2 regions of the Priestia sp. JNUCC 25 genome follow, and region 1 is predicted to be linked to the other one. Evidence: predicted binding sites of a transcription regulator. Region 1 holds the regulator's gene; the other holds the start of a gene.
What was found. The regulator LexA, encoded in region 1, represses DNA repair genes until DNA is damaged. The targets are predictions, from matches to a motif close to CGAACATATGTTCG.
Positions count from the first base shown of each region.

Region 1 (10,404 bases):
GTTTCAATCAATTGTCCACGGCCAAGTACAGCCAACGCTGCTATCGTATAATCATCCGAATCGCGGTCGAAAGTCAGCCAATTATGCGGTGCTTCGCTTAACAAATATGCCCGCAGTACTAACTGAAATAGCTTTTATTGATAACCGCACCGATGCAGCACTTCTCCAAAACGAAGCTTTTTTAAAAAGCATGGGTGAATCGTATGCAAAAGGAATTGCCGTCTATTTGAATTTACCCCGTCGTGCAGTTCCAAACCCAAATCCAACACCAACACCAAATCCATCACCTTCTGAACCAGGTACAAAAACGTATACGATCAAGCAAGGAGATACGCTGTACAGTATTGCACAGAAGTACAATATAACAGTACAAGCGCTTCAAGAAGCGAATACAGGGCTTTCTGATCCTTTAACACTACAGGTTGGAAAAACAATTGTTATTCCTTCAGGGACTTCACCAAACCCATCTCCAACACCACCTGCTGAACAATATCCACTTCCCAATGGAATTTTAAAGCAAGGTGATTCTGGAGAAGCCGTGAAACAGCTTCAAAGAGCATTAAACGCAGTTAATTTTAAAGTAGGGTCAGTAGACGGAATATATGGAGTTCAAACGAAAGATGCAGTAAGACGTTTTCAGCTTGTGTATCTTCCTTATGATGTAGATGGCATTTATGGTCCTCAAACGAAAAACAAGCTAGCAGCCGTTTTAAAAGCAAAAAGTTAAAGCAAAAAGGTCTTCTGTAAGCGAGCAGAAGGCCTTTTGTTTTTCTGTTAAAAGCGCCTTAAGTACTATTTTATGGTTTACGTAAAATAATGCTTTACAAACCATTTGTACGGGAGTATATTATCTAAGAACAAAGGATAGTTATGAAAGAAACATGTTATCGATCATACCCTTTAACCGAAAATTATATTGACCTGTTATCGCTTAATTCGTCAGAAGTGGGGGACCCAAATTTGTGCATTGTCACTTGGGGTGAATCCTTTTTTAAAAGGTAGGGCTACTCTCATAGCCCGAATCCGACAGCTAACCCCATAAGCGTTTTGGAGAGGAGGTTTAAGCTGTGTAAAAACGCTGAGAACCCTTAGTGTTTTTTTTGTGCGCTTTTTTAACATAAAAAGGTATTTTTTAGGAATGATATCACTTGTTCGTGAACTTGTAACGGAGCTTAGCAATGAATAGTAAATAGTAGCTAGGCAATCATCGGAGGGAAATTGCGTGAACTATTCAGTTCTCAAAAGATTATTGATTGGAAAGCCGCTTAAAACAAAAGAGTTAGGCGATCAAAAGCTTAGTAAGCTTAAAGCACTGGCTATTTTATCTTCAGATGCCTTATCTTCAGTGGCTTATGGAACAGAACAAATTTTGATTGTACTTGCAACAGTCGGCGTCCTTGCCTATTGGTATTCGATTCCAATTGCGATTGGGGTATTGGTACTCCTGACGGCTTTAATTCTTTCATATCGTCAAATTATTTATGCGTATCCGCAAGGCGGAGGAGCTTATATTGTTTCGAAAACCAATTTAGGAGAAAATCCTGGGCTTATCGCTGGGGGGTCACTGTTAGTAGATTATATTTTAACAGTTGCCGTGAGTGTTTCAGCAGGAACCGATGCTTTAACTTCGGCTTTTCCAACGCTGCATCATTACAATGTAGTAATTGCGTGTTTGCTGGTGATTTTTATTACCGTTTTAAATTTACGTGGTGTAACAGAATCCGCTTCTGTATTAGCTTATCCGGTTTATTTATTTGTTATTGCTCTTATTTTGTTAATAGCGGTAGGCTTGTTTAAAATAGCGACAGGTCAAGTTTCACCTGAGCTTCATCCATCTCTCGGTACAGTAGTGCCAGGTATTAGTTTGTTTTTATTATTAAAAGCTTTTTCGTCAGGCTGTTCGGCATTGACAGGTGTAGAAGCTATTTCAAATGCAGTGCCTAACTTTAAAGAGCCAGGTGCAAAAAATGCTGTTCATACATTAATGCTGATGGGCGGTATTTTAGCCGTTTTATTTTCGGGCATCACGTTTTTAGCTTATTGGCTTGGCATTTCTCCAAAAGCAGATGAAACGGTTGTATCACAAATTGCATCGAGTGTGTTTGGACGAAATGGATTTTATTATTTTATTCAAGGCACAACAGCTCTAATTCTAGTGCTAGCAGCGAATACGGGCTTTTCAGCTTTCCCTTTGCTGGCTGTCAACTTATCGTCTGATAAATACATGCCAAGAATGTTTCAAATTCGTGGCGATCGACTAGGCTATTCAAATGGAATTGTGACCCTTGGAATTGCTTCTATTGTCTTAATTGTAGCTTTTAAAGGAGCGACTGAACAATTAATCCCTCTTTATGCAGTTGGAGTGTTCATTCCATTCACGCTTTCTCAAACAGGCATGATTGTCAAATGGCTTAGAGAAAAGCCGGCCGGCTGGCAAGGAAAGCTAATCATTAACTTAATTGGTGCGCTTATTACCTTAACTGTGCTAATCATTTTGTTTACAACGAAGTTTTCACAAGTATGGTCCGTGCTCATTTTCTTACCGGTTATTGTCTATATTTTTCATCGCATTCATACGCATTATGAAGCGGTAGGAGAGCAGCTTCGCATTAAGCAAGGAGAAAAGATTGGAAAGCTTGAAGGAAGTGTGGTCATTGTTCCTGTAGCAGGAATGACAAAGGTAGTAGAAAATTCATTAAATTATGCAAGAACGATTGGCGATACCGTTATTGCAGTGCATGTGGCCTTTGATCGAGAAAGCGAAAAGAGAATGGAAGAGAAGTGGGAGAAGTGGCAGCCTGATATTCGTATTGTTACGTTTCATTCTCAATACCGCAGCTTAGTGCGGCCGCTGTTTCGATTCATTGATATGGCCGAGGAAAAAGCGCGGGAAAACAATATGGCTATTACGGTCGTTATTCCACAATTCATTACGAAAAAAAGCTGGCAAAATATCCTTCACAATCAGTCCAGTCTGCTGTTAAAAGCACATTTGCTTTACCGTAAAAACGTAATCGTTACAACTGTACCGTACCGTTTTAAAAAATAATGAAACATGACTAAAAACCTCCAACTTGTATGTTGGAGGTTTTTAATTTTTAAATTCACATACACTAACCGTAATCGAATCTCATAAAGGCGCAAACGGAGGGATTGTATGAGTGAATTAATTAAGTTATTGCGAAAAGGAAATAAATCGGCCATGATGGCCGCTATAGTGAATACTATTATTTCCATTATTAAAGGGATTGCTTTCGCTTTAACAGGGAATGTAGCGATGTTTGCTGAAACGATGCACAGCTTAGGGGATGCAGCAAATCAGTTTTTTGTTTTTATAGGTTCGGCATTAAGTAAAAAAGCCCCGACCAAACGATTTCCAAACGGATTTGGCCGATTGGTTAATCTTGTTCTATTAGGAGCGGTTCTTGTAGTAGGAATTATGGCGTTTGAAACGATTAAAGAAGGATATCACCACATTCTTCATCCGACGAAGTCTTCAGGCTTTATTTTAAATATTGCAGTACTTGGCATCTCGGTGTTACTTGAAATGTTTGTTCTATTTAAGGCAATGAAAGAAATTTTGCACGATGTGGGGATAAACCCTGCAGAAACAAATGTTTTTGCGCAAAGCTTTGTTCATTTAAAGAAAGCCAAGCCAGCAACTAAACTTGTTTTTATGGAAGATCTGGTAGCTACTGGAGGAGGCGTATTGGCTTTAATCGCCGTTTTTATTTCGCGATTTACGCCTTTTCATCAAGCTGAAGGAATTGCTTCTATTTTAATTGGTCTTATGATGTTTTTTGTAGTAGGACGAGTCTTTTTAGATAATGCTGCTGGAGCGCTTGGCGAAGCGGATAAAGAAATGGAAATGAAAATTGGCGCGATTGTCATGCAAGATGTACAAGTGCGTGATATTCAAACGTTAATGGTGATGAAAGAAGGAGAAGAGCTTCACGTTGAATTAAAAGTAGAAATTGATCCTGTTTTAACAGTGGCAGAAGCTGATGATATTAAAGATCGTCTGGAAAATCGTATTTTACAGGAAAAAGGAGTAACGGATGTCATTATTGAATTTGATGAAGATGATGGAATTCCGGACTGGGTGCCAAGTGATTTACAGCTTCAAAAAGAATAAAAACAAGGAAGAAAACAGCTGTTTTCTTCCTTGTTTTTTTAGCTATATACTTTTTCACGTACGTTTGGAGAATCTGTTGAAGCTTTCGAGAAGTTAACGGTTTCACGTACAACGTAAATAGGTCTATTTTTACTTTCATCGTAAATTCTTGCGATGTATTGTCCGACTAGTCCTAAGCCAAGTAGCTGAATACCGCTAAAGAAGGTGATAGCTACCATAATAGAAGTCCAGCCAGGCTGAATGTTTTTACCTATCAGCCAAACAACAATCGAATAACTTAAAACTAAAAGTGATACAAAAACCGATAACCAGCCAATAACCATTACTAAACGCAAAGGCTTCGTTGAAAACCCAATAATTCCATCTGAAGCAAACTTGATCATCTTTTTTAAAAGATATTTTGTTTCACCAGCAAAGCGTTCATCGCGCTCATATTCTACATATGTTTGCCTGAAGCCAATCCAAGACATCATTCCTCGTACAAAACGATTGCGTTCAGTCATTTTTTTGAATACATCCGCTACTTTTCGGTCGATAATACGAAAATCTCCCGTGTCTTTACGGATTTCGATATCGGACATATAATTTAAAAAGCTGTTTGCATCCATACGTATGCGAACAGCTTTTATGTTTTAAACCGATCTTTTAATAAATTCCATAGGGAACTCACTCCGAGACTAATGCTGATCAGAATTCCTGATAGAGCTACTATTAAAGCGATATATTCAAAGATAGAAAACTGCTTCATACTATCCCAATGGATGTTTCCCTTTAGTTTGCTAATAACTAAATTCATTCCGTAAATACCGGAAAGAACCGTGTAAATCGTTAAAATTAATAATAAGTAATTGTGACGCTTGGCTGCGATTTTCTCTTGATTTTGGTACAAAGTACCAAGGGTTTCTTTGACTTCTTGATAAAGAGAATTGATATGAAAGATTTTTTTAAAGAGCTCAGAAAACTCTTGACCTTCTGTGCGAGAGCTAATTTCTAAAAACAAATATTTACCTGAAAACACGGTAATAGAGCGGATTAGTCGTTCAATGCCCTCTGAATTTTTATGAAACGTGAGCTGAGAATATTCATAAGATAGTTTTAGCAACACGATTTTATAGAAAAAATGTAAAAATAAATTATAGTAATGCTGGCCAAATAGATGATTCATCAAAAGCTGATCCGTTTTAGAGTCTGTCGATTTAGAAATACACGAAAACACATGGTCTGTTATGACGTAATAGGTTTCAGGAGCCCATCTGGAATACACGTGTTTAGTATTATACGTTTTAATATACTCATGATTGTGTGCAGAAATAAACGCTTTCCCGCCAGGCGTATAGCTATTTAGCTGTCCAGTACGAAATAAAGTTGTGGAATTAATCTCTTGCTCTTGATTTACCGTTACATAACTTAACACAAACATCCGTTCATCGATAAAATAAGGAAGGCTCCCAACGTGCTGTTCACGTGTGGCTTCTTTCTTGATGTGTTCGTTCAAAAATGGCGCGAGCTGTGAAAAAATATAATCTTGCACTTTGCTATAGCGATGATGTTCATAGGTAATGGTGGATCCATGCTCTTCAGCAAGCTTCGGTTCTAATACACGAAAATGATTCATGAACTCTAAAATATCATCATAGGTGTAATGATTATGGCTCATCTCAGTGCGAATGGTCATGACGCCAATTTCAAAAGGACATAAAAAAACATCCACAGACAGCACGTTGCTAGACACGGTGGTGGAGGAAGTGTGTAACGTAATGGCATGGTCTATTTTTTTTGAAAATCTAAGCAACCCTTCTTTTTCGCACGAGTCAGGGAATAGAATGCATTCAATGTAAGGAAGAAAATATTGATCCAGGCTATCATGAGATACGTAATATTGTTCTCCGTAGTATTCTTTTTCTAAATGTTTGTTTTGAATGGAAAAAAACTCGAACAAATTTGCTTCCAGTGCATGAACAAGCTGCTCTTTATTTTTTCGGTCAAAGGAAAAAGGAAAAAGAAACATGTTCATTGCTTTGGTAGGTACAATGGTTTGAAATGGTTCTGTTTTCCTTAGTGTATTGGTCATAAACTACATCCTTTTTATAGTCGGTTGTATTTCCTTGTAAGAGTCGAGGAAATGCAGATAGAAAGTAAAGGGTAAAACAAGCTTTATAAAAACCGTTCTACCTGCCTGCGATGATTCAACGTATCATTTATAATATGCCAATTTTTTTAGAAAACAAACGTAAAAAAACCAACTAACATCATGATTAGTTGGTTTTACATACAGTGTCTGATTAGTGAATAGTGCGATATACACCAGTTACTTTTCCTAAAATCGTTACGTGGCGAAGAATAATAGGCGCCATCGTTGAATTTTCAGGCTGTAAACGAACGAAATTTTCTTCTTTAAAGAAGCGTTTTACCGTTGCTTCGTTGTCTTCGGTCATAGCGACCACAATATCTCCATTATTAGCTGTTTGCTGCTGACGTACGATTACCATATCGCCATCTAGAATACCTGCTTCAATCATACTTTCTCCCATAATTTCAAGCATAAATACATGATCATCTGGAGAAACGAATTTATCTGGAAGAGGGAAATATTCTTCCACATTTTCAACGGCTGTTATAGGAAGCCCCGCTGTTACTTTACCAATAACAGGAACATTAATGACATTGCTTTTAGGGATGTTTACTTCGTCTAGTTGAAGAACTTCGATTGCTCTCGGTTTTGTTGGATCTCTGCGAATTAACCCTTTGCTTTCTAAACGAGCTAAATGCCCGTGTACAGTGGAGCTAGAGGCTAATCCTACCGCTTCCCCAATCTCGCGAACAGAAGGCGGATAACCTTTTAATTTTACTTCGTGCTTAATAAAATCTAGTATGTCTTGTTGACGTTTTGATAGCTTCATATTTTTCACCTCGATTTTAGCTATTCTTTAGGTGAATTATACCACGTGATGTGTCAATATACAAACATAAGTTCGAAGAATTCCATTGACAGAAACAAATGTTCTCACTAAAATAAGAACATATATTCTGATAGGGGGATCATAATATGCAACAATTCTTACATTCTATGAAACATTACGCTATTTTTTTTGCAGTTATCGCTGCACTTACATATGTATTGACGCTGGTTTTAGGAGCGGATAAAGTAGATTTAGACAAATATTCAACGGTTACTATTACAAAAGGAGATACGCTTTGGGACTTGTCCAACAAGTATCATAATCACCATCATTTGACCACCAATGAATTTGTCAAATGGGTTGAAGACGTCAATGATTTAAACTCAGACACTGCCCAGTCTTTATCTCCTGGAGATAAATTATATATTCCTGTTTTAAAAAAAGAGTTACATAATCAAGTGGCAATTGAACAGTAGTGTGTAACGGCCGTTCCTGAATATTGTTAGAAGCCGAAAAGGTCGTGATAAAAGTGGATGCCATTATTTATTGCCGTGTCAGTACGGATAAAAAAACCCAAGAAACATCTTTACAGCGCCAGCAAGAAGAATTAAAAAAGCTTGCTGATCTTCACCATCTAAAGGTGAAAAAAGTCGTGATGGAAAAAGCAAGCGGATATGATGTAGACAGAGAGGGGATTTTGGATGTTCTTCATACAATGAAAGAAGAGAAAATATCTGTGCTGCTCATTCAAGACGAAACACGATTAGGCAGAGGAAACGCCCGAATTGCGCTGCTTCATGCTTTTCATAAAGAAAATGCTACAATCTATACGATTAGTCATCAAGGCCAGCTTCAGCTTTCAGAATCTGACTCAATGGTGTTAGATATTATTAGCTTAGTGGAAGAGCATCAGCGGAAATTACATAATGCTAAAATTAAAAGAGGAATGAAAAGAGCCGTAGAAAACGGTTATCGTCCGCAGCAAAATTTAAAAAATCAAGGAGTTAACTCGGGAAGAGAAAAAAAAGAAGCGCCGATTGAAGAAATTGTCCGCCTTCGTCATAACGGCTTAACCTTTGCTGAAATTTCAGTTACGCTAAAAGGTTTTGGTTATAATATTTCAAAAGCGACGGTACATCGTCGCTATCAAGAGTACCAAGACAGTGCTCAATCTCTTGATAAAACGAAAGAGATTTAGTAAGATGACTACATGTTGCCGGAACGGTTCGGTAATTTTAATTATTGATTATAAGGAGATAGGTTTTATATGCTATCAAAAGATAAACTTGCTCGTATTAATGCTCTTTCAAAAAAGGCAAAGGCTGAAGGGCTGACAGAATCTGAAGCGAAAGAACAGCAAGAGCTACGTCAGGAATATTTAAAAGTTTTCCGACAATCTATGACAAATCACCTTCATACGATTAAAGTTGTGGACGAAGAAGGTAAAGATGTTACGCCTAAGAAGTTAAAAGAGAGTAAAAAGAAGCGTCTTCACTGAGACGTTCTAGTAAAACTAGAGGGAGAGTTCCCTCTAGTTTTTTGTATAATTTTAATAAGGCACACAAAAACTGTGAAAGTGGAAATTTTTTTGGTTCAAGTATTGTACAAATAAGCAAATCATTAGTATGATAACATATGTACATAGTTTTGAAAGGAATGAAGAGTATGACACAACGTATTGAAGATCTTTCGATTGCAACAATTCGTACTTTATCAATCGATGCGATTGAAAAAGCAAATTCAGGTCACCCAGGTATGCCAATGGGAGCTGCTCCAATGGCATATACATTGTGGACAAAATTTATGAACATCAATCCAAAGAATCCAAACTGGTTCAACCGTGACCGCTTTGTATTATCAGCAGGACACGGATCGGCACTATTATACAGCTTGCTTCATTTAGCTGGATATGACTTATCAATTGAAGACCTTAAAAACTTCCGTCAATGGGGAAGTAAAACACCAGGTCATCCAGAGTTCGGTCATACAGCAGGTGTTGATGCAACAACCGGCCCACTAGGACAAGGTATTGCAATGGCTGTTGGTAAAGCAATGGCAGAACGTCATTTAGCTGAAACATACAACAAAGAAGGTTTAGAAATTGTAGACCACTTTACGTATGGTATTTGTGGTGACGGAGACTTAATGGAAGGTGTATCTGCTGAAGCAGCTTCATTAGCGGCACACTTAAAATTAGGACGTTTAGTTGTTTTATACGATTCAAATGATATTTCTTTAGACGGAGATTTAGATCGCTCGTTCTCTGAGAACGTAGAAGATCGTTTCAAAGCTTACGGATGGCAAGTAATCCGCGTTGAAGACGGCAATGACTTGACAGCGATTGCAAACGCGATTGAAGAAGCAAAAGGCGATTTAACACGCCCAACGCTAATTGAAGTAAAAACAACAATCGGATTTGGTTCTCCAAACCACGCGGGTACTTCTGGCGTGCACGGTTCTCCATTAGGTTCCGATGAAACAAAATTAACAAAAGAAGCTTATGCATGGACATTTGAAGAAGATTTCTATGTGCCAGAAGAAGTGTATGCTCACTTCAAAGCTACAATTGCTGAAGATGGCCAAAAGAAAGAAAACGAATGGAACGATGTATTTGCACAGTATAAAGAAAAATATCCTGAACTAGGTCGTCAATTTGAACTAGCAGTAGAAGGAAAGTTACCGGAAGGCTGGGAAGAAACGCTTCCAGCATACGAAACGGGTTCAAGCCTAGCTAGCCGTGCTTCTTCGGGAGAAGTATTAAACGCAGTAGCACAAGCTGTACCTCAATTCTTCGGCGGTTCAGCTGACTTAGCTGGCTCAAATAAAACAATGATTAAAGGTTCAGAAGACTTCACTGCAGCTGATTACAGCGGACGTAATATCTGGTTCGGTGTACGTGAATTTGCAATGGGAGCTGCATTAAACGGTATGGCTCTACACGGCGGTGTAAAAGTATTCGGAGGAACATTCTTTGTATTCTCTGATTATCTTCGCCCAGCAATTCGCTTAGCAGCTTTAATGAAGCTTCCTGTAACATATGTATTCACACATGACAGTATCGCAGTTGGAGAAGACGGCCCAACACATGAGCCAATTGAACAATTGCCATCACTTCGTGCAATGCCAGGTCTTTCAGTGGTTCGTCCTGCAGATGCAAATGAAACAGCTGCTGCATGGCGCCTAGCATTAGAGTCAACTGACCGCCCAACGGCGCTTGTATTGACTCGTCAAAACTTGCCAACGCTTGAAGGTACAAAAGAAAATGCATACGAAGGCGTGTCTAAAGGTGCGTACGTTGTATCTAAAGCTGGTAAAGACCAAGCGGATGCATTAATACTTGCAACAGGCTCTGAAGTAAGCCTAGCAGTA
Region 1 is NZ_CM132211.1:3,894,088-3,904,491, reverse strand. Features, by position in the region: gene JNUCC25_RS20570 (N-acetylmuramoyl-L-alanine amidase) at 1-727, shown strand, start outside; cyclic di-AMP (ydaO/yuaA leader) riboswitch at 919-1,060, shown strand; gene JNUCC25_RS20565 (APC family permease) at 1,223-3,049, shown strand; gene JNUCC25_RS20560 (cation diffusion facilitator family transporter) at 3,158-4,135, shown strand; partial or broken gene JNUCC25_RS20555 (glycosyltransferase) at 4,174-4,728, opposite strand; gene JNUCC25_RS20550 (magnesium transporter CorA family protein) at 4,761-6,206, opposite strand; gene lexA (transcriptional repressor LexA) at 6,418-7,035, opposite strand; gene yneA (cell division suppressor protein YneA) at 7,182-7,511, shown strand; gene JNUCC25_RS20535 (YneB family resolvase-like protein) at 7,565-8,233, shown strand; gene JNUCC25_RS20530 (DUF896 domain-containing protein) at 8,303-8,533, shown strand; gene tkt (transketolase) at 8,701-10,404, shown strand, end outside.

Region 2 (10,404 bases), 2.1 Mb from region 1:
ATACCTTTGTTATCCACACTGTAAATTCGTTAATCATGTTAATTAACTCACTAATGTACTTGTTTTTGTGATGATCAAACTGTTTGTACGTTTCCTCTACTTTGCTAAAATCAATCCATTTCTTTAGTTTAATCATAGGCGGATTAGTGCTCAAAAAATACGCGAGTTCTTGCAGCTGATTACTGATCCTCAGCCATGTTTCTGCTTTGATTTCTGTCACTTGGGTAGGTTGATACTGTGGCACATACTTGCAAATCGTGGTGTAGAAATAAGCAAAAGCTTCATCAGCAAAATAGACCGATTCTTTATTCCAATACTTTGCATTGTACTCACCTGGTTTCACTTCTATATAATAAGCATTTTCGACCTTGTCCACATTGGTTATCATTTCAAAAGGAGATTCCATAGTAACACCTCTTTTTTAGATAACGTTAGTATGTCCTTTTTTATTAGTGATTTACCTAAAAATTACTCCTAAGTTAATATCATGTACTTTTATTTTTTTAACCATTTATAAAACATAGGTATGATTGCCTTTCCTTTGAATAGGTTAGTTGTAAAAAACCATATAGCCGAAAGGAAGTAGCAATTATGCATATAGAAATGAATATCTTATTTACTTTAGGTTCTTTACTGGGTTTATTAGTAGGAGGAGGAATTCTCAAATTAGTAAACCATCTGGCAAGGGGAAGAATCCAATTTATGTATGCTATATGCGGTGGAATCTTATTGGGCTTATTGTTCTTTGATATCCTTCCGTCTACTTGGCATCTATATGATTTAAGAGGCGTTTTATTAGGAATTGTAGTCGGATATATCATCATGCTATGCATTGATCTCTTTTTGCATAAACAAAACAGCGAAATTTCACCCTTACAGGCACTTATCTTATTAACGGTTGCTATCTTTTTTCATAATGTCATCACAGGTATTACCTTTGGAATAACAGATATGCACCAATCAGCTTCTGTATTCGCAGCTACCCTTTTACATCAGGTCCCAGAGGGGATGGCAATTATGACAGTCCTCTCTATAGCAAAAATACCGAACACCTTCTTTTTACTAATTATAGCCCTTCTATCGCTGTCCTTAGGAGGCAGTTTATTTATTGGTGAAAGTGTACAAGTTTCCTCACTTAAACTACAAGCTTTATCGACTGGTGCAGCAATCGGTACACTGTCTTTTGTTATCTTTCATGAAATAATTGGAAATACCATCAAGCACTTCAGGAAATTGCATGTATGGCTACTAATTTCGCTAGGATTCGTAATTATTTATGTTTATCAATATTCCCTTTCATTATTTCATGGCCATTAGAATGATTAAGTTTAAGTGTCAAAAAGACAACTACAAATGTATGCAGCTATACCTCATTCTGATCATTTATAAAATTAGAACATTCATGATTATGGTAACTAGAAATGAGTGTTATATATAATGAAACCACAGGAGACAATACAATGACAAAAAACACCTTAAATCATGGCATTATAATTTTATTAGAATTTTATCCAACTTGGTTAGCATTACCTCGTGAAAAAAGAAGAGAGCTTGCAGAGGATTTATATTCAATAATCGAAAAATACAGCGAGAACGTTAAAGTGAAGTTCTTTGACGCTGATGCCTTTGGAGACGGTACTTATACGGATTTCATCTTTTGTGGAACATCAGATTTAAAAATGTATCATTTTATGTGGGAAGAAATTCGTGATACATATGCCTATTCAAATGGTTACTTTAAAATGAAAAAAGTGATGATGGGCGTACAGAATGCCTATCAAAAATTCGAGGAAGAAGTCTTAGAAATGGGTTCTGAACACAAATAAAATCTTAGTGTAGCAAAAGATGAAGACGAAATAGATCTTACATTTAAAAAAGGCTGCACAATATTTTGGGGTTATTACGATAGCATACCTATCATTTCTACCTCTCACAACAATCTATTGTCATTCAATTATTAACTCATCCTGAACAAACATCAATGGGGTTGAATTTAAATATAAAAAGTAAATTATAGATTGTATCCTTTATACCTTTTAGTTAATTAACATGTATATAATGCTATTTATGACTATGAAAAAGAAGCCACGCTATCTTAGTGGCTTCTTCCCACATGTACGATGTAGTTACTATTTTAGTTAGACCATTTTTCTTCACTATCAATCCATTTGTTCTCATTTAAATCAAACGATTCTATGTCATCATGAAAATTAAAATAGTTACTTCATCTCTAAATTGAACTATCATAACTTTCTTAACATTGTTTATAGGTATATCTAAAGCTATATATTTTCTCATTGAATCTCTTAGTTTAAATAAACTTTCACCTAACATAATAAATATTGTGAGGTGCATTAGCTATTTATAAATAGGCTACAGAATTCTTGTTTTGAAGGTAGCCGTAAATATTAATAACATTGCCGTTTGCTTGTCCTGTAAGCTTTTATAGTGCCAATTAATATGGTCAAGTTCTAACTCTATTTCAATTAATTGTTCTATAACTTTCTCTTTATCTAGTGAAGAGCTAAGAAGAGCTTTAATTAACCGCTCAATTTTATTACTACTCTCAGAAATGTCATTTAAATCTAAATCAGTCTATTTATTAAAATAAAAAGCACCTCAATTAATAGATGCCTAGTTTTTATTATTATTTTTCTTCTGTAATCATAAACTGTACCACGTTATTTAAATTGATGTGCACTAGCTCTTTTTCATTCGAAATGAATCTTTCATATTTTGTTATATGACTAATGACTTCTTTCTTTGATGTGGCTTCGAATTTTAATTCCTTTGTCCTGCCATTTATAAATTCGAAAATAACTTTAAATTTAAGCATAGGTGTATCTCCTCATTATCTACTTATTATTTTTGTTTCATTAATTCTTCTTCAAAGAAAAAAACACTTGAATATTTAGTAACCGTATAAGAGTATCTTTTTATGTTTTTTACATAATGACTTTTTAAGATTGTTACTAATTCATTCGATACTCTTATAGTTACTGTTTTTCCATTACTAAATATTTTCACGCTTATATCCTTCATCTTCTCTCCTATTAAGAATAATAAGATTATCGTATTATTCTTATAATAGAGCTGAGAAAAGCTTACATCACCCCGTATAGATTTTCCTCATTCTGGTATATGGGCTCAAAAAGTATATAGTTATAAAATAGTAAAGGATTATTTTATATAGATTTTTTTATGACCTACTGTCACTTTTCTACCTCTCCTACGTTCTGCTCTTGCCTTTTTATTAGCGAACAGAGCCAAGGAATGTTCGCTATTAATGATGGGTGTAAAAAATGTGTCAGTCCCTAGTCATTCCTATTATCTTTGGGCTAACATTTACATACGCATCAATGCGCCATTAGGCTTTGGTAACTCCTCAGCTGTTATCAGATTCATTTTACAAAAATGTTCAAAAAATTGTTGTGCCAGCTCTCTTTCCTTTGGGTCACTTTTCAACTCAGCTATATCAAGCAAAATTTGAGCCATCCATAAATTATCAAAATAACGGTATTTGCCTGTATTCCATGTCATTTTTTGGGATGACCTTTCATTTACATAATATTTCCAGAAAGGCATCTGATCCGATTCCTGTTCTGTAAGTTGGAGTCTGTATTTTGAATGAGCAGGAATATATCCATCTTCACAAAGCTTACCGATAAAACCTTCATTCACCATATAGACGCCTAAGATACGTCTGTCTTTTTCAGGCATACTGGAATCTATTGCTGTTAACAAGACAGCACTATTTTGGTGCAAACGGATGGGTTTGGTTGGCTTCCCCTTGTTATTACCGCTTTTTATTACGCCTGAAAAAACCTTCCACTCTAAAAGAGAACTATTCTGTTCTTCTGTGTCACACCAAAAAGCCATTTGTGATTCCGAATGAAGTTTATGATTTTTCATAAGTTTTTCAAGTCCCCAGCGAAGTTCTTGGTTTTTTCGTTGTAGTTTTTTTTCCTCTTCCTTCTTCCGTTCTTCCTCGTTGTGTTCCATTTCCTTTTTTTCTATAATTTTTTCGAGTGAATGAGCAACACTTTTATCATGCAGTTTTAGATGCTTTCCAAATACATCGGGGAAAACAAACTTTTTATTTTCCGATGCGAAATGTATTTCAATACTAGAATCATTATATTTAACTATACTACCTATCCCAAAAAGCTTGTGTGTAACTTTCTTATTGATTAGATTCATTATTCTAGACCTCCTTGTAGAATAAAAACTCGGTTACTATTAGATAGTAAATTAATAATTTTATTCAACTAACTTACCTTTAAAGCTCACACAACTGTTTGAGTTTTTTTAGTTTAAAAAAGTATTGAAAAAATGTATCCATAATTCTATCTGAAAAAAACACAGCGGAATTTGGAATACGATCGAAAAAACAATTGTAAAACTATTATAACATTTTTTGAAAATATTACAAATTTTTCATTGACAATATATTTTAATTTGAGGTAAAATGGAGTTTTGTTATTTATAATAACTCGAAATAAAAGTCTCCAACCAGTCACGAAACTTCTGGAAAGTCCCTATAAATAACAACTTGATTACCGGTGATAAGCGAAATGATTCCACCATTAAACTAACCCTCATTACGTTGGAGGCTTAGTTTAGGGATGTACTACTACAGTAAGTGTTACAAGTAAAAAGCAAAAGAAGAAGATATGAATATTATTACCAAGTGTTTAGAAATTCTCATATCACAAATTCCGTGCATTATTCAATGAAAATAAAGTGGTAAAAAAACACCAATTCATATAAATGATTATTACTCCTTTATAAGCTATAATGTAATATGAGGAGTAGTGATGTTAGTATGTATTATTACGGCAAAAGAAATCAAGAACCTTTAGCTCAAGAACAAACAGAGGTTTGGGAATGTACGGTAGAAGATTGTAAGGGCTGGATGAGAAAAGATTTCTCTTACGACAACCACCAAAAATGCCCTTTGTGTGGAAATCACATGGAAGCTGGAGAACGGCTTATTAATAAAATCCCCCTTAATCCCCATCGAAGATAATTTGTACCAAATTATTTAATTTAATTGAAAATATAGTTAATTCATTTGCATTTGCTTTCTATTTCTATTGTATGTTATAACTAGTTATACCTTGTATCGATCGTCTTGTCTAAAACCCAGGCTTTTTTTAAAGCCTGGGTTTTCTATTGAACTAATAGTAGATAAATCATGGTTTTCTAATTATAAGACCATAACCAAAAGGACTCCTTCATAAGGAGTCCTTTTGGTTATCACTTTTAATTATGCTTTGTGAACGTTAGCAGCTTGTGCTCCACGTTGACCTTGCTCGATATCAAAAGTAACTTTTTGACCTTCTTCTAATGATTTGAAACCTTCACCTTGAATAGCACTGAAATGAACGAATACATCGTCTCCGCCTTCGATTTCAATGAAACCGAAACCTTTGTCTGCATTAAACCATTTTACTGTACCTTGTGTCATAATATTGCCTCCTGCTGTGGAATACTCCACAAATGTATTACCTCTCTTGCTCAATCATACTATTTCAAGATAAAAACTTCTGTTTAAGGTTTTTTCTTCTCTCAATCTTATACCGAACAAAAATAAGTTAAGTATAGTGTAACACATAGAGATATTCATAGCAAATAATTGCTTTTTTCCATTCCTTCACAAAAAACAGTATTATGAGAAACGCTCAGAATTGCAACGAGTGGACAATGACCCGCGAAATAAAGAATATCTTCTTCTGGTAGCTTATCAGTACAACATTTCAACACTTATGCACCAAAATCCCCTTAACTATGTATAGTTAATTTATGGTTAAGGTTGCCCAATATAGATAGTCTCAAAAAGTACACTTTTTGGGATTGTGAAAAAATGACTTAAAAAACAGCTATCCCATCCGAAAAAGTATACTTTTTCGGACTCCTAATTCTATACTTTATTCAAACACTAAAGGAATAAAGTTAAAAAATTTATTGGAATTAATAAAATTGCTTTAACGAAACTCAAATAAAAGGTTAATTAATACTTTTTTATGAATTAATTTACTTTTAATTTATTTTTAACCATATTTTAATGATTCAATATAATCATTGGATTATAATGGAATTACCAAAGTGATTATCCTTCTTTCAACTTGCTTTCTATCTAAAGCAAGTCTTTTTATTTATCGGAATGAAAATGACTAGAATGATATAGGTTGCACCGTATCCACATATTTCATTAGTAATCAAATTAAAATATATTTCAAATATACAGAGAAACGCTCTCTGAGGGAATGAACTTTGGTTTTACATATAATAAATGGTTCGACATAAATTTGAGCAATTTAGAAGCTCTTATTTTCTTCTTATTATTGATTTTGAAACACTTGCTTTTTGAAATTAGTTAACCTAATGTCACTCTCAAGAACTACAAACGCCTTTCATCAAGAAGTATTTATAACGTGCTATATTTAATAAACTTCATTTCTATATACAATCCAAAAGTTAATAACATATATACTGATAAAGCATGGAAATAGGAGAGGATATTCTTGACTAAAAATCATCCATATTTAGATGAGAAAGTTATGACTATAAAAATCGTTACTGAAATGACAGGTTTATCAGAAAGGCAAGTTCGTTATTATGAAGAGCGAGAGCTTATTTTCCCGAAACGAAACTCTTCAGGTACCCGAATGTATTCCTTTTCCGACATTGAAAGGTTAATGGACATCGCAGAAAAAATTGAAGATGGGGTTCGAACACGAGAATTGCGTAAGGATTTATTTTAAAATAGGTAAATTTGATTTGTTCTTTCAGTCTTTGTTCATGTTTACTCAATCCGTATCTTCAATATTTAATGGATTATTTTCATTTTAATTTTTATAAGTGTATATAAAACAAGATTTTTATGCATCCCATTACCATTTAGCCTAGAGAGAAACATTGATACATAAAGAATGTATAAAAATTTGCATATTCTATAAAAATGACTCTGTTAGAACCCTTACTCCCATAAGGGTTCCTTTTTAGGTTGTGTACCGTAAAGAGGTATTATGTTAACTGAACATTCATAGGTTATAGAGTCAAAAAATAGAAGGAACTACTGTCCCTCAACAGTAATTCCTTGCTGTAATATAAATGTATTTTGGGTGATCTAATTTATCTGAAGTAGTTTATACAGAAAGAATGATTGACGAATAACTCACAGAGATAGATTCTTTTTTAGTTATTTACTAACTTCCACTACGAATGGAACTATAAAGACTTTTTTACTGCGCTGAAACTCTCCCCAAATTTTATAGATGCCAGGTGAAGGGAAGGTTGTATGGAACATAGCATTAGATCCTTTTACCCTTTCATCCATCGGGTGTACGTGCAGATATTTTGTTGCGTCTTGATTTAGAATGACAACGTGTCCTACAGCTCCAAGGTATGGTTGTAAATCCTGAATAGGCTGTTTGGTTTGAGCGTCTTCAAAATGAAAATTTAGCATAGTTTCCTGATTCGCTTTTAGCTGGCTATCTATTTTAAGAGACACTTGATTCCCATTAACAGCTTTTACTAATTTCTTATCAGGTGTAAGGCTAACAGGAGCTGGTGTATTTCCCTTAACAGAAACCGTATGCATTTGAACTGTATCCGATTGTCCTTTCGGTACAAAGTCAGCAATTAACTGAAATGATCCTCCCTGAGTAAACGTAACAGGTACTGTGAACACACCTTTTCCCTTATAAGTAGGATGGATGTGTTGATATTTTGACAAGTCTTTGCTTGCAACAATCAGATGCATTTTCTTTTCGTGATTTACCTCAAATTCGGAAATAGGCTTCCCTTTATTATCTTTGATTGTGATTGTTAACTGTTGGTTGTATTAGCCTGAAGATAATGTTTGAACTTCCAATCGGTTTGTACTGCAACTTGTTGTTTTTCTTTTGAAGAATCGTTATGGTCCATGTTTGCCATGTCGTGTTTCATCTGCTTATGTTCAGAATCCTTATTACATGCAAACAAAGCAATCATAGTTAAGAGAGATACCACGATAAATAGTAACTTTTTCATATATACACCCTTTCATTTGAATCAATACATTCAAGGGTTATCTACTAATTCAATTTATAAGCACGTTGAGGTCTTTATAAATCATATGCCTGTTTTTAAAGTGCTATGACTTTTTGACCTTTAAAAAACAAACTACCTAAAAATAGAAAAAACTACTGGGACAGCAGTAGTTTTTTCTAGTGCAAACTATGTTTTTATTGATGACTTTAATCATCATGAATAGTGTAGTTACACTAATGAATTTTATTCCTAGATAATCGATAAGAAAGAAAGCTGCCAGGGAGGGCAGCTTTCTTTCTTACAAGGTTGCAGTGGAAGACGCCGTTCAGACATCTTGAGTAGTTTGCTCAAATGATAAAAAAGTATTCAATTTAGGCAAGTTGCCTGATAAAGAATGAAAACATATAGTGTAGTCAGAATACTTTCAGCTCTGAATCCGTATTTTTTATAACTTCCCTGATCTATAAAATTAAAAAGCGCTTTTCCGATAAAAACATTCATGACAGCTAGCTAAAGCTTATACATATAGTAAGAGATAAATTGACTGAAAAGGTGATTATTATTCAGAAAATACTGGTTGTTCTAGTCGGAAGCTTATTGTTAAGTATAGGAATTAATGGATTTTTAGTTCCTCATTATTTGTTAGATGGGGGAACAATTGGGATTGCTCTCATCCTTCACTATTATTTTGAATTTCCTACAGGTGTGATGATTATTATTTTGGGTTTTCCATTATGCTGGTTTGCTTGGGTTTATGAAAGAAATTATTTTTATAATAGTTTTTATGGTTTAGTTATTTCTTCTTTATTTATTGATTGGCTAGAACCTATTAAAGACCAGTTTCAACTTCCTGTTTTTCCTAGTGTAATTCTTGGAGGAGTGTGTATTGGGACGGGGATTGGTCTTATGCTTCGATATGAGACAAGCACAGGAGGAACAGATTTACTAGCACAACTTATATCAAAAGCTTTTTCTTTAAACATAGGGATGGTTATTTTAATTATAGATGGTTTTATCATAACAGCAGGTCTTCCTTTATTAGGACCTAAAACGTTTCTTTTTTCATGTTCGACAATTTTCATAGGTGGAATGACGACTTCGTTAATTACTAAAAAAGAATAATTTGGATTATAAAATTAGTATCTTCTATCCTCCATTTTTTGCACTTTCTTGATTTTTATAAATTTAAAAGGCCCTTATAATAATTCTGAGATTGACTAAAGGGTTCTCTTTTATGGTTCGTTCCTAGAGAATCCATTATGGTAACTAAAAGGCGAAAAAGCTACCTTTGGGGAAGATGGCTTTTTCTACTGATAAATAAATTAGGTTGTAAGTGGAGTCCTAAAAGACTTCTTAAGTAGTTTGCTCATTATATAAGTTTTTATCAAAGTTATTTTATTACTCAATTGGACCAAGCATCTGTTGGGCCATATCTTTATACTCTTGCATCCCAGAGCTTTTAGCAAACTCAGCAACAGTAATTGCCTGTGTTGTTGCTAACTCTACGATATGCTCTTTCATAAGTGGCCACGCTTTTCCCCCTGCTTTCTCATATGCAGTAATAGCTTTTTCCAATCCACCTTCTCCAGTAAATAAATAGTGAGCAAGAAAATCACGAGATACATCTGTAACGGCTACTTCGGTCCAATCTATTAAGCCAGTGACCTCTGATTGGTGATTAATTAAAATATGCCCCGGATGAATGTCACCATGGCTAAGGCCGGTATAGTTTGGCCACATATCATCATTAGCTACCCAGGCTTCCCAACGATTCAACAAATTATTACGCACCTCATATTCATCTTTTACTTTTTGCATTTTTTCTTTCATTAACTCTCTTGCTTCCGTTGCCGTATAAACCTTAATACCAGCCTTCTTTACTACGTTTGTTGGCAGTTGATGTAACTCTGCTAACATGCGTCCGAATGATTCGTAATATGTGGATGGAATATTTTCTATATCTAAAACCCACTCGTAATTTTGAATTTTAGGATTAATGGTACCCACAGGCACTCCGTCTAATAATCTATAAGCAATGAGTTCATCGGTGGAAATTTCCCAATTGGGTGCTTGAATGGTTGTATATCGATTTACAGCATCTAAAACCATCTTTTCTTGATTAGCTTTTGCCATAGAGTCTAGTCTGCGCGGGATTCGTAAAATCCATTTTTGTCCCTGCTTATCCTCTGCATGGGCAACTTGAAAATCTAAGCCTGATTCATTCAATTTCATTGTTTTTTCGATTACATTTAGGCCTTTTCTTTTTGCTAATTCTTTAATTTCTAGTTTATTCATCTTAATTATCCTTCCATAAATATTCAATTTTTTTTACTTTGTTCGTTGCCCTTTTTATTCTCTACAGCTCTT
Region 2 is NZ_CM132211.1:1,783,123-1,793,526, reverse strand. Features, by position in the region: gene JNUCC25_RS09125 (hypothetical protein) at 1-406, opposite strand, end outside; gene JNUCC25_RS09120 (ZIP family metal transporter) at 592-1,317, shown strand; gene JNUCC25_RS09115 (darcynin family protein) at 1,461-1,826, shown strand; gene JNUCC25_RS09110 (hypothetical protein) at 2,648-2,836, opposite strand; gene JNUCC25_RS09105 (hypothetical protein) at 2,863-3,042, opposite strand; gene JNUCC25_RS09100 (malate synthase) at 3,346-4,200, opposite strand; gene JNUCC25_RS09095 (cold-shock protein) at 4,826-5,029, shown strand; gene JNUCC25_RS09090 (cold-shock protein) at 5,270-5,470, opposite strand; partial or broken gene JNUCC25_RS09085 (MerR family transcriptional regulator) at 6,564-6,761, shown strand; gene JNUCC25_RS09080 (hypothetical protein) at 7,205-7,696, opposite strand; gene JNUCC25_RS09075 (hypothetical protein) at 7,834-8,037, opposite strand; gene JNUCC25_RS09070 (YitT family protein) at 8,578-9,159, shown strand; gene JNUCC25_RS09065 (macrolide 2'-phosphotransferase) at 9,436-10,332, opposite strand.
Region 2: a site for LexA is predicted at 4,288-4,301, ahead of JNUCC25_RS09100 (malate synthase). Genes of this name have one in related genera too.